DNA from 3 places in the Peribacillus sp. YIM B13482 genome. Region 1 is predicted to be linked to each of the others. Evidence: riboswitches for the same ligand, from Rfam matches in the RefSeq annotation. Region 1 holds a riboswitch; each other region holds the start of a gene.
The links. Region 1 has a riboswitch for S-adenosylmethionine ahead of ACFX4L_RS10065 (Fur-regulated basic protein FbpA). Riboswitches for the same ligand answer to the same signal wherever they lie in the genome.

Region 1 (4,266 bases):
AAAATGATGGACAGGTCCATGCCCCCTACCGATTGAAAAGCTATTACGTATCGCTTCGGAAATATAGGTCTTGGCCAGTTCAATCGACTCTTTCAATGGCAGTCCATTTGCCAGGTTGGATGTAATGGCGGATGATAGGGTACAGCCTGTACCATGTGTGTTTTGTGTATGAATGCGTTCTCCCTTGATCCATTGGAAGTCAGTTCCATCATAAAAAAGATCGTTTGGATTTCCTGCTGCATGGCCCCCTTTAAGTAAAACGGCTTTAGAACCTAGTTCATGTATGGATATGCATGCCCTGTAAAAATCTTGTTTCGTTCGAATCGACAAGCCAGTAAGGACTTCCGCTTCTGGTACATTCGGGGTTACAAGTGTTGCAAGCGGAAGCAATTCCATTTTTAAGGCAGTGACAGCTTTTTCGTCTAGCAAATGGTGGCCGCTTTTTGAAATCATGACTGGGTCAAGGATAACGATGGAAGGTAAGTAGGTTTTAATGGACGCAGCGACTGTTTTCACTATTTCTTTTGATCCAAGCATTCCTATTTTTACTGCATCGACATGAATATCCTCAAAGATGGCAGCAATTTGATCCGAGATGATAGCTGTTTCGATGGCCTGAACTGAACGCACTTCCATTGTGTTTTGTGCAGTAACAGCTGTAATGGCAGACATTCCAAAGACACCATGTGCAGAAAATGTTTTTAAATCTGCTTGTATTCCAGCACCGCCCCCTGAATCAGAGCCTGCGATGGTTAATGCTGTTTTCATAAAAAATCCCCTTCATATAATTATTTTTTAGAAGTATTTTAAGTAATATGAAAGCTAAAAGCGCACCTGCGAATGAACTAAGCATAAAAGCTGGTAAAAAACCAAAAAGAGCAGCTTTTTCCCCCAATAGGAGGAGTGCAAGTGGATAACAGGATAGGGATCCGAGAATGCCGGTCCCAATCACTTCCCCTAGACAGGCGAATTTCAAGCTTTGTGTTTTTCGATAAAGGACGGCAGCCAATAGTGCACCTATCATGCTGCCAGGAAAGGCGAAAATTGAACCGGTACCAGACATGTTTCTAATGATGGAAACTAATAAAGCTTGTGTTACCGAATAGGCAGGCCCCAATAAAACGGCTGTCAGGACATTTGCCAGATGCTGTATAGGGAAGATTTTAGCAAATCCGACAGGGATGAAAATAATTGAACTGGTCAGAGTCGTTATACCCGTGATCATGGCAGTCAACGTCATTTTCTTGATTGGATTCATCATCATGGCCAATACCTACAGTGGCCAATCTTGTTCATTTTGAACCATATCCCAGAATAAATATTCATATCGGGAAGTCACCAAAAAGTGCTTTTCTAATCTCAGAAGTTCCTTTTCAGGCATGCCTCTTGTTAATTCTTCCAATAAAGCAATCAGCCACTTGTGTGCCTCACCGAATTCAGGAGATGAATAGGACCTTATCCAATCTGCGTAGCGGTTGTTTTCCAATGCTTCACCATTTTGTTTTTTTAATATCAAACCAATTTCATAATAATCCCAAGCACATGGTAGGAGACAAGCGATGAGGTCTGCCAAAGTCCCATGCTGAGCTGCATTTAGCATGTAACCCGTATAGGCTAAAGTGGTAGGCGTAGGTTCTGTTTCTTCCAATTCCTTGGTACTGATTCCGAATTCCGAAGCATATTGCCGATGGATATCCATTTCCACTTGAAGAGTTTCGTTTAAAATACTGGAAAATCTTGCCATGGTTTCGATATTATGAGCTTTGATGACACCTAGAGCAAAAAGCTTGGAATATTCCATGAGATAGATATAGTCCTGCTTCAAATAATAAGAAAATTTTTTTTCAGGTAGCGTGCCGTTTCCAATTGCCTGGACAAAGGGATGTGAATGGTTCCTTTTCCAAATTTCTTTTGCCCGTCCATGAAGTCTTTCACTGAAGGTTTCTAATTTAGTATTCTCCATTGTTCATCCTCCTTTAGAATAGATCCCCTATTTACATCCATAAAAAAAACCGCTCCTGAATACGGAACGGGGTAGATGGATAAAGTCTGCAAATGGACGATATCATCCACTTCCCTCCGCCGGTATGAGCCGGTTCAGGTTCAAAGGGTCCGGAACTAATTCCATCTCAGTCTAAAAAAAGACTCCCCTAGTGGTGTGAATTGTATGTAATTACTGACATCATATCAGAAAGACAAGAAAATGCAACCCACATTTGAAAGGGGAAACCCATTTATGGCAAGTGGAAAAGGAAGAACCAGGTAATTGACTTTTGATGTTTATTGGGATAAAATCATTTCTACATCATTTATATATTGAATTCTTATCCAGAGAGGTGGAGGGACTTGGCCCAAAGAAACCTCGGCAGCAGACCCATTTTGGGAACTGTGCTAAATCCAACAAGCATTTGCTTGGAAGATAAGAAGAGCCGTACGGACACTGTAAGCCTCTTCTTGAATTAGAAGAGGCTTTTATTTTTGCGGAATAACGTTTAGTGGCATACTAGAAAAGGTATATATAATTTGGTGAAATCAAACCGGTTAATACAGTTTAGCTCAACTAGAAGCGGGCTCTATGATGACTAGGAAAGGAGCCATTTACATGGCAGAATTATTTAAGAGGATTGAACAGAGGAAGGCAATGCTTATTGAAGAGTTATTGGCCAATGGAGTATACAAAACCTCTGATGAAAGGCACCTTTATGATGCCCCGTTAAAAGTACTTGAAAATGAATATAAGATTGTAATAAATAGACCTAATAACCAGTCTCCTTCGGAATGGATGACATAGTAATCGATAGGCTATAATCTTGGGATAAGGGATATGATGTAAGCATTCGCAGTCTATACTTGTGGATGCTTTTTTTATTTATGTTTATATAGGGGATGACACAATATATACATATTTAGAAAATGAAATAGGCTTTTTGTCACATTTAAACTGTAAAATTACACATTTGATTTCAAATGAATAGTTGATTTTAACTATAATTTTCATTATGATGAAGGTGTAAAAAAATTGAATAAATGGGAGGTGGCTTGATGCTTTGCCAGAAGGTAACTGTTGAAAAAGTAGAAGAGAAGAGACAAGAAATGATCAAATTGGCGGCAATTTATGGTTTAACAAGTCTTCTAACTGTTCAAGCAAGCCAAGAATTGGATACGCTGTTGAATGCTTTAACAAATAAAAGAGATTCTGAATATTTTTCCCTTAAGAAAGGATATAGGTATTTCTAAATTCTCCATTTCGGCCTCGCTTAATCCGAAAAAGGCTACTGCTCAAGGCAATAGCTTTAAATGAATATTTTAATTATCGACACGTTTCCCAAGTATAATCAAATCTCTTTCAATGCCATCGAGCTCTGCAACTCGAGGCAAATTTGCCCATTTTTCAAACCCGAATTTTGAAAAAAGCTTCAGGCTAGGTATATTGTGGGCAAAAATGAAACCTAATAAAGTTTTCACCCCTAATTTAGGGCTCACTTCAATTGCCTTTTGAATCGAAATTTGTCCGATTCCTTTTCCCCGGAAATAATCATCGATATAAATGCTGATTTCGGCCGTAGAATCATAAGCTGGCCGGCCATAGAAAGATTGAAAGCTCATCCATCCGGCAGTTTGCCCTTCTATAGTAATGATATATAGCGGTCGACTTTCTGAATGATGTTCCTCAAACCATTTAACCCTCGATTGTACGGATACAGGTTCCGTATCTGCCGTGACCATTCTTGAAGCAATTGTCGAATTATATATTTCAACGATTCTGGGTAAATCCGAAAGTGCTGCCTCCCTAAACTCTATGTGCTCTGCCATCATTTAAACTCCTATCTATCATTTATATTCAATCTCCAGAATAAAGGGTATCATCCCGCTTACATAAAGGCCGGTGAATGAAGCCCAATCCATTGAAAGTTTTATATTATCATACACTCTTTACTATTTATCTGACAATTCATTTTTGTATGTTAAAACTACAGATTTTTGGGTATTTAAAATGATGAAATACTTCATAGTAAATAGACAAAAGGAGAAACCAATGAAAAAAGTAGCAGGTTTGTTAATTATTGTACTAGTTATTTGTTTTGCTGCATATAAATTTCAGGCCTCGGAGTCGAAAGATGTGCAAAGGGTAATGGCTTTTGGAGATTCGTTAACCTTTGGAAAAGGGGATAAGGACGGGGAGGGATATGTAGAAGGTCTGGAGGATGAATTGAATAATCCGGAATCGGAACAAAAAGTGAGTTTTTGGAATTACGGTATAAAAGG
Region 2 (4,266 bases), on a different contig from region 1:
TCACCTGATTCCACATACAAAATCTATAGTGCCTTATTTGCACTAGAATCAAATGTGATATCACCCGAAGAATCCACTCTTTCCTGGGATGGGACTGAGCAACCCTATGACGCTTGGAATATGGATCAGGATGTCTCATCCGCTTTACAAAATTCGGTAAACTGGTATTTCCAAGAATTAGATCGCAGAACGGGATTTGAAACAATACAATCCAATCTGCAAGCGATAAACTATGGAAATTCCGATGTATCCGGGGAATTGGGTGAATTCTGGCTCGAATCCTCATTGAAAATTTCTCCAGTCGAGCAAGTCCAACTGCTGCAAGCCTTTTATTACAATCAATTGCGATATAAGGAAATGCATATCCAAGCTGTGAAGGACGCCCTGCTCTTAGAAAAGAATGAGGAAGCTCGCCTATCAGGAAAAACAGGTACAGGAACAGTGAATGGAAAAAACATCAATGGTTGGTTTATCGGGTATGTAGAGACGAAGAACGATACTTATTTCTTTGCTACCAATATACAAAATGAAGATGATTCATCTGGAAGCAAGGCGGGAGAAATTACTTTATCAATTTTAAAGGATTTAGGAATCTATAAAAAAAATGGAGGGGAGAAAAGTGGAGAAAAACATTCCTAGCATATCAGAATCAGAATGGGAAATCATGAACGTGCTTTGGGATAAAGCCCCTCAAACAGCAAATGACATCATAGTTTCCTTACAGGAGAGTACCGATTGGAAGCCGAAAACCATACGCACTCTTCTCGATCGATTGGTTCAAAAAGATGTAGTAGGTGTCGATAAAAATCTAAGAATTTACACCTTTTACCCGCTCTATACACAGGAAGAGTGCCAGCGTGCCGAGACCGAATCATTTATCAACCGTATCTATGGAGGTGCCCTGAAATCCATGCTTGTCCAATTCATTCAGGAAGATGCCCTATCTGATGATGATATCAATGAACTACGCTTTATTTTAAATAAAACACCTAAAAAATAATACTATAAAAAAAGCGATTTGGGATTTTTCCAAATCGCTTTTTTCGGTCGAAATCGAAATAGCGGCGGACATATTTCCCATGTAATTATCTGCGTAGTTTGATACGAAAAAAATCAGAACTTTCGTCTTAATAATAGTTATGCATGAATTTAATTCAATAGATGTTTTTATCACGCTTCTTGATAGTGAAGGCTTCTGCAGGGCCTGGAACAAGCAATCGTAAGGGCTACAGGAACAAGACATTTAACGCAATCATTCGTAAATTCAAATTAATTGAACATTTTTTTGATTGACACTACCATTTGGTCATGATAAGATCACTGTCATACTATATTAACGCTGAATTTAAAATATTTCGTTTAATTGAATATATTGTTTGACTCTTATCAAGAGAGGTGGAGGGACTGTGCCCTGTGAAGCCCGGCAACCGTCAGTTAATTAACTGATATGGTGCCAATTCCTGCAAAGCAATGTGCTTTGGAAGATGAGAGAAAGGATTGTTTAACCAACCTTTCTACTCATGTGTAGAAAGGTTTTTTTGAGGAGAAAAAACTTTCCTTTCCCCTGTATACTTCGGACAAACTAACATACTAAGAGCTGGTGCCAGCATTAATTTCAGGTATTACAGTTACAACAATCCTTCTAGTTGGTTGCTGGGGTTGGTGCAGGTGGTTTAGGTAATTTGTTATATCTTGAAGGGTTTCAGCTCAATAATAATGATGTTTAGTCATTGTTTTTTATTCAATTTATAGGTGATATATTTACAACAAAAATAGATAAACGATAAGGGAGAAATGAATTATGAAAAAGTGGATATCAACTTTAGCAGTTTCCTCAGCATTAGTATTAAGTTTAGCAGCTTGCGGTACGACTAACAGCGGATCAGATTCTTCAGACAAAGAAAAGAAAATCCTTGTGGGTGCATCAAACATTCCACATGCTGAAATTTTAGAAGAGGCAAAGCCATTATTAAAGGAAAAGGGAATTGATTTAGAAATTAAAACATTCCAAGATTATATTATTCCGAACACAGCGTTAGCTGATAAAGAGATTGATGCAAATTATTTCCAACACGTTCCATATCTTAAATCAGTGTTAAAAGAGAATCCAGACTATGACTTTGTAAATGCGGGTGCTATTCATATTGAGCCAATCGGCATTTACTCTAAAAAGTATGATAGCTTAAAAGATCTTCCAAAAAACGGTACAGTTATTATGCGTAATGCTGTAGCTGAACAAGGACGTATTCTATCTATTTTTGAAAAAGAAGGCGTTATTAAGCTAAAAAAAGGCCTCAATAAAACAGAAGCTACGATTAATGATATTGTAGAAAATCCTAAAAACTTAACTTTTAATGCAGATATAGAAGGTGGCCTATTACCTCAAATTTATAATAACAACGAAGGTGATGCGGTTGTTATTAATGCGAACTATGCGTTAGATGCAGGGCTAGATCCGCTTAAAGACCCAATCGCTGTTGAATCGGGTGAAGATAATCCATATGCAAACATTATCACTGTACGTAAGGGCGATGAAAATAAAGAGACAGTAAAAGCGTTAGTAGAAGTACTTCGCTCTAAAGAAATACAAGACTTCATTACTAAAAAATATAAAGGTGCAGTCATACCAGTATCTAAATAAAATACCCTTTCATGAACTATACCCCGAATAATGGACACTTCGAAAAAGGTCCATTACTCGGGGTTCTTCTATGTCTATACACTAGAAAAGCAAAAAATCCGTTTACAAAAAGCCGCTTAATAGAAGCTACAAAAAAACTTAAAGCGTAAATTTCTTAAACATAAATACTTAACTAAACTCAAAGTCTTAAGGAGGAAGCCCTACTATGAATGTTAAAATGCAAAACAAACAAAATCAACTAATTGAGAGAATTACGGATCAACATCTAGTTATTCTGTGTGGATATTGCCGTCGTCACGGTCAATCCTCTCATGTCAAAAGAAACTAAGAAAATCGTGATAATATGCAATCCAAAAGTGAAACAAAGATTACATAAAATATTGTATAAGATATACCAATCATTCAATATTTGTAAGTAGTCATATCCAGTCGACACCGACGTATGTAATCACCGAAAAGCCTTTCCCATGAAAGAAATTAAAAGAATCCTTTGATAAGAAAGAAAATAGATGGGAAGAATAACATTAACTGTTGTTCCTTTATTTATTTCACTTTCAATAACTATCTTTCCTTGATGTGCTTTCACAATTTCATAGCAGATCATTAACCCTAAGCCAACCCCTTTTTCTTTGATACTATAAAAGGGTTCTCCAAGATATGGGATACGTTCTCTTGGAATCCCACATCCTTGATCGATAAAACAAATACTTACTTGATGACTATCAAGTGTATCGATTTGAACCAAAATTTCTCCTCCCGTTGACATCGCTTCAATTGCATTTTCTAAGATATTGATAAACACTTGTTTTATTTGGTTTCCTTCACAAGGTATGTAGGGAATTTCTGATTTAAGCTCTGTTCTGATCTGTATATTTTTCATCATTGCTTGAGGTTGCAGTAGCGTTATAACTTGTTCTGCTAACATGCTCAAATTATTGAGTTGAACCTTTACTGCTTGTGGTTTAGCTACTATCATAAGTCTATTTATGATTACTTCTATTTGTTCAATTTCCGATGATATTACATCTATGTACCACTGATTTTCTTTATTTTTCATTGATTGTATTAGTTGTATAAATCCTTTAATAGTTGTTAGTGGATTTCGAATTTCATGAGCTATTGCTGTAGCTAATTTCCCTACCACATCAAGCTTCTCTGATTTTCGCAGTAATTCTTCTGTTTTTAAACGTTCAGTGATATCTCGAGAAATAACCATAGCAACCTCTTTTTCACCTAATCTAAAGATATCGATGATTAACTCAGTATCTATTTTCTCCTCAATTTTAAAAACATATTCATCTCGGAAAGTGAAGTTATGTTTTCCCTTTTCGGAATCTTTTATAATGTTTATAGTTTTAATTTTTTCAGGAAGAATATCCATAACAGACATTGAAAGAATTTTCTCCTTGCTATAACCCAATCTTTTACATGCAACTGGATTTACGTCAAGAAATAGAATTGGCAATCGATCCTCATTCAATTCTAATAGGTAAACTGCATCAGTTGCATGTTCAAATAGAGCTCGGTATTTCATCTCACTTTCTCGTAATTGTAGAATAGACATATAACTTTCTTGTAATTGTTTTATAGATATATAATTTCACTCCTCCACTCCAAATTTTCTA
Region 3 (4,266 bases), on a different contig from region 1:
TATCCGCCTGATATTCTCGGTTCGATCCTCTTCAGAAAAACCTAAATCTTTATTTAAACCATGGCGGATATTATCACCATCCAAAACATAACTTCGAATATTCCGATTATATAACTCTTTAGCGACCGCGTTAGCAATCGTTGATTTTCCGGAACCCGAGAGTCCTGTAAACCAAAGAACTGTGCTATCATGCCCGTTCTGCTTCCGGCGGAGCTCCTTGGTCAATGACGTTTCATGCCAAGTGACATTCGTACTTTTACTCATATAATAATCCCCCTCATCATGTGATCCTTCAATTTATGTCCAATCAGTTATAAACTTCATTCTTTTTTAGACCTTCGATCAGCACCTCGATGACTTCTTTACGGCTAAAGGTAGCTGGAGGAATTTCTCCATTTCGCAACATTTCCCTTACCTTCGTTCCGGAAAGGATGACATGGTCTTCCTTTCCATGCGGACAAGTTTTAGCTGAAGCCATATTGCCACATGCTTTACAGTAAAAACTATGTTCAAAGAATAATAGTGTGATCCCTAATTCATCCGCGTTAAAATTCCCAAAGATTTTTTGAGCATCATATGTGCCGTAATAATCGCCCACACCCGCATGATCACGTCCGACGATAAAATGGGTGCAACCATAATTTTTACGGACCATCGCATGGAAAATGGCTTCTCTTGGTCCTGCATAACGCATGGCAGCAGGGAAAACGGCAAGAGAGACACGATCCTTGGGATAATATTTATCAAGCAGCACTTTATAGCTCTCCATTCGTACATCTGCCGGAATGTCATCGGATTTAGTGGCCCCTACAAGAGGGTTTAAGAATAAGCCATCGACAATCTCCAAAGCTGTCTTTTGAATGTATTCATGCGCACGGTGAACAGGGTTCCTCGTTTGGAATCCGACAACGGTTTCCCAGCCTTTTTCAGCAAAGGCTTTCCTTGTCTCAACTGGGTCCAAATAATGGGCTTGAAATAGCGGACGCTTTATTCTCTTGACTAATTTTATTTCTCCGCCGACATATACATCCCCGCGGTTATATAAATTTCTCACTCCAGGATGCTCCCCATCATCCGTTTGATATACTAAAGTCGCTTCCAATTGTTTATCGGGAGTGAAAATATCAGAAACGGAGAGGACCCCATATGTTTCACCCTCATGAGTCAGCTTCACTTCTTCACCTATAATAAGAGATTCTGCAGCTTTTTCAGTCAAAGGCAGCGTAATCGGGATGCTCCAAACATGGCCGCTGCTAAGTCTCATATCCTTGACAACTGTCTCATAATCACTTTTCGTAAAGAATCCTTTAATCGGACTGTAGGCACCAGTGCCTATCAATTCAAGGTCACTTAATGCTATTTCATCAATTTCGATTGACTTTGTTATTTTACTAAAATCATATTTTGGTTCCCAAAGATCGATTAATGTTCCTCCGTGCGGTAGACTGATTGTCATGCTAATTTCCCCCTATGGTTTCTATTTATTTTAAGATAAATGCAATCCGCATTCTGTTTTTTGCGCACCTTGCCAACGGCCTGAGCGTAAGTCATCGGCATTGATGGCAGGTGCCGTACACGTTTTACAGCCAATGCTCGGATATCCATTATCATGCAGGATATTATACGGAAGTCCATTTTTGTGGGCGTAACGCCAAACATCTTTCCATGTCCAATGAATGAGTGGACATATTTTAATCGATTTGAACTTATTATCCTTGTTGATATACTCGGTCAGCGCCCTTGTTTCGGATTGCTCCCTCCGCAGTCCAGAAAGCCAGGCTGTTGCCGTTGAAAGCACATCAGTAAGCGGAGTGATTTTCCGGATGTTACAACACTTATTGGAATCACTAACCCATAATTCATCTCCATATTCCGCTGCTTGTTCCTCAAGCGTCAAGGCAGGTTTCTTCATTTCGATCGAAAGCTTTGGATATCTCTTTTTCACTTGATCGATCAGTTGGTAAGTTTCCTCGAAATGTACATCTGTATCCAGGAAAACAATTTTTGCCGATGGGTTGACCTTCGCCAATAAATCCGTAAGCACGATGCCTTCAATACCAAAACTACAGGCATAAATGAGTTTGTTTCCATATTGTTCATTCGCCCATTGCAGAACTTCCAAAGCACCTTTTGTCTCACTATCTTCAGGAAATGCAGGTAAATCCCCGGTGTTGAAATTTTCATAATTTATTAATGCAGCCAACTTTATTACCCCCTCTAAGAACTTGCTCTATGTTTCACAGGTTAGAGTAACTGTAGATCAATTCCCGTTGTAATCTTCTCGAGTTATATGATCCTAGGAAAAAGAGACGAATCTAACCAATACTCTTTTTATATCAGTTAAACCCGCCTCTAGTTTTTCTAGTCAGCAGATACCTTATTTAATTCTTAGTTTTTCATTTCTTTCCATTTGAATGATTTTACCATCTTGGACAATAAGTGTAATGGATCCATATTTCATTGAATTAAGCATTTCTTGAAGTCGTTCAAATATTTCTGCAAGCTGATTCTCTTTATCCAAACCTGTTCCCCCTTTAAGGAATTCCGGAATATCTTTTTTTAGAGGCTGATTAAACGAATTTCTTAAATTTATATAATTCCTAACAACCTTACATTGCTATGGTTTGCCAATAATTTTTTCGAAAAACAAAAATCTTTCCATGATGGAAAGATTCCAAGGTAAATATTCATTACCTTATCTTCCAAAATGATCAACATTTTGTTGGATGTAGCACCTTGCATATCATGCAGGTTGCTGGACTTCAAAGGGCCAATTCCCTCCGTCGCTCTGGATAAGTTTTATTATTTTAAATATTAACATAAATTTAATCCTTGTCAATGGAGTTTTCTTATAAATTAACTTGGTTTAATATACTGGATGAACTGTTATTTTTATACACACTATTCCATTAATGATTTTATGTTCATTTAAATACGAAAATAGACTCATTTTTTTAGTTAAAGTCTCCAAAAAAATGCGCCTATTTCATTAATTAGCCTATTATTGACGTCTGGAATTATTTTTTAAAAAAATATTCGAATACCAGTCCTTTTGTTGAAGTCGATAGCTTGCAGCCATTAATTCCTTAATTGAATCGCTTCTACAAATTCCTGAACCTGACTCTGAACCCGATCCACTAAATTCAAATCATTAATCGGGTTTTCTGAATTCTGTTTATCTATTTCCTTATCCACAAAATATATGCCCTGCAACGGCTCGCCTTTCAATATTGAAATTAATGGTTTAAGCGCGTAGTCTATCGCCAATAAATGCCTGTTACTTCCGCCAATCATAATTGGCAGCACTGGCTTTCCCTTAAAAGCTCCTTCTGGCAGCATATCAATCAAGGCTTTCAATATGCCTGTGTAAGAGGCCTTATATACAGGTGAACCAATAATAATTCCTCTAGCTTCTTGAATTTTTTCTGAAAGCTTTAAAATTTCTTCACTATTATATTTCCCCTGGAATAAATCATCTGCTGAGAATTCCGTAATTGAGTAATAAGTTGTGGTAAATCCTTCTTTTTCAACTAAAGATTGAATATGTTTTAGTGATATGTCCGTTCTTGATGGAACCGCTGGACTTCCTGATAAAATTACGATTTCGCTCATTATAAATCCCCTCCATGTTACATGATTTCCAGATAAAATCCTCATAATGTCATATCGTGCAGTATGTATTTATCGTAATAGTCTGAAAAATATAAGTCAAATTTTACACTCCTGTTTATTTAATTCACGAATTGACTTCGTCAATAAGAATGATCGCTACCCATTCAAAAATAAAACGGTCATATTTACGACTTGATGCTCATGCCTTTAAATATGACCGTTTTATTATGTATGATTGTTTTTCCCATGAATACCATAAACCAAAAGTTGAGCAATGCTCTTAATTCGCTCAGCAGTAAAATATGGTTCCTTTTTCTGTTGATGAATCTCATAATGAGTGGATAACGCCAATGTGAAGGAAATGATCCCTACATTAAATAGAATAATATCAGAAATATAATGTATCTCTCCGCTATCTATTCTTTTTTGTATTTCTACATGTTTGGCATTCGGCTTGAAAATCTGATCCACATATTGCTTTGAAATATCTTGATCGAATTGCGTTTCCCGAAATAATATCGAAAATTGTTCTTTATTTTCCAGAATTTTGTTTATCATGGTGCAAACGTGATTCTCCACAAGATCATCCGTAGATAGATGGCTAGTCCCGTCTTCAGACTCCTCTTTTTCATTAGGAGTAATTGTAGCCAGAAG

Region 2: linked by a shared signal. The riboswitch ahead of ACFX4L_RS23030 (ABC transporter permease) and the one ahead of ACFX4L_RS10065 (Fur-regulated basic protein FbpA) in region 1 are both predicted to bind S-adenosylmethionine.
Region 3: linked by a shared signal. The riboswitch ahead of ACFX4L_RS17535 (YezD family protein) and the one ahead of ACFX4L_RS10065 (Fur-regulated basic protein FbpA) in region 1 are both predicted to bind S-adenosylmethionine.

What each region holds. Positions count from the first base shown of each region.
Region 1 is NZ_JBHZPF010000015.1:55,577-59,842, forward strand. It holds gene thiD (bifunctional hydroxymethylpyrimidine kinase/phosphomethylpyrimidine kinase) at 1-768, opposite strand, end outside; gene thiW (energy coupling factor transporter S component ThiW) at 737-1,258, opposite strand; gene tenA (thiaminase II) at 1,274-1,963, opposite strand; TPP riboswitch at 2,058-2,162, opposite strand; SAM riboswitch class I at 2,322-2,426, shown strand; gene ACFX4L_RS10065 (Fur-regulated basic protein FbpA) at 2,603-2,791, shown strand; gene ACFX4L_RS10070 (aspartyl-phosphate phosphatase Spo0E family protein) at 3,043-3,237, shown strand; gene ACFX4L_RS10075 (GNAT family N-acetyltransferase) at 3,307-3,813, opposite strand; gene ACFX4L_RS10080 (DUF459 domain-containing protein) at 4,037-4,266, shown strand, end outside.
Region 2 is NZ_JBHZPF010000075.1:6,947-11,212, forward strand. It holds gene ACFX4L_RS23020 (BlaR1 family beta-lactam sensor/signal transducer) at 1-639, shown strand, start outside; gene blaI (penicillinase repressor BlaI) at 620-1,000, shown strand; SAM riboswitch class I at 1,381-1,491, shown strand; partial or broken gene ACFX4L_RS23030 (ABC transporter permease) at 1,595-1,724, shown strand; gene ACFX4L_RS23035 (MetQ/NlpA family ABC transporter substrate-binding protein) at 1,802-2,641, shown strand; partial or broken gene ACFX4L_RS23040 (ATP-binding protein) at 3,090-4,193, opposite strand.
Region 3 is NZ_JBHZPF010000039.1:32,303-36,568, reverse strand. It holds gene cysC (adenylyl-sulfate kinase) at 1-264, opposite strand, end outside; gene sat (sulfate adenylyltransferase) at 308-1,456, opposite strand; gene ACFX4L_RS17540 (phosphoadenylyl-sulfate reductase) at 1,487-2,191, opposite strand; gene ACFX4L_RS17535 (YezD family protein) at 2,378-2,494, opposite strand; SAM riboswitch class I at 2,693-2,799, opposite strand; gene ssuE (NADPH-dependent FMN reductase) at 3,079-3,612, opposite strand; gene ACFX4L_RS17525 (TetR/AcrR family transcriptional regulator) at 3,838-4,266, opposite strand, start outside.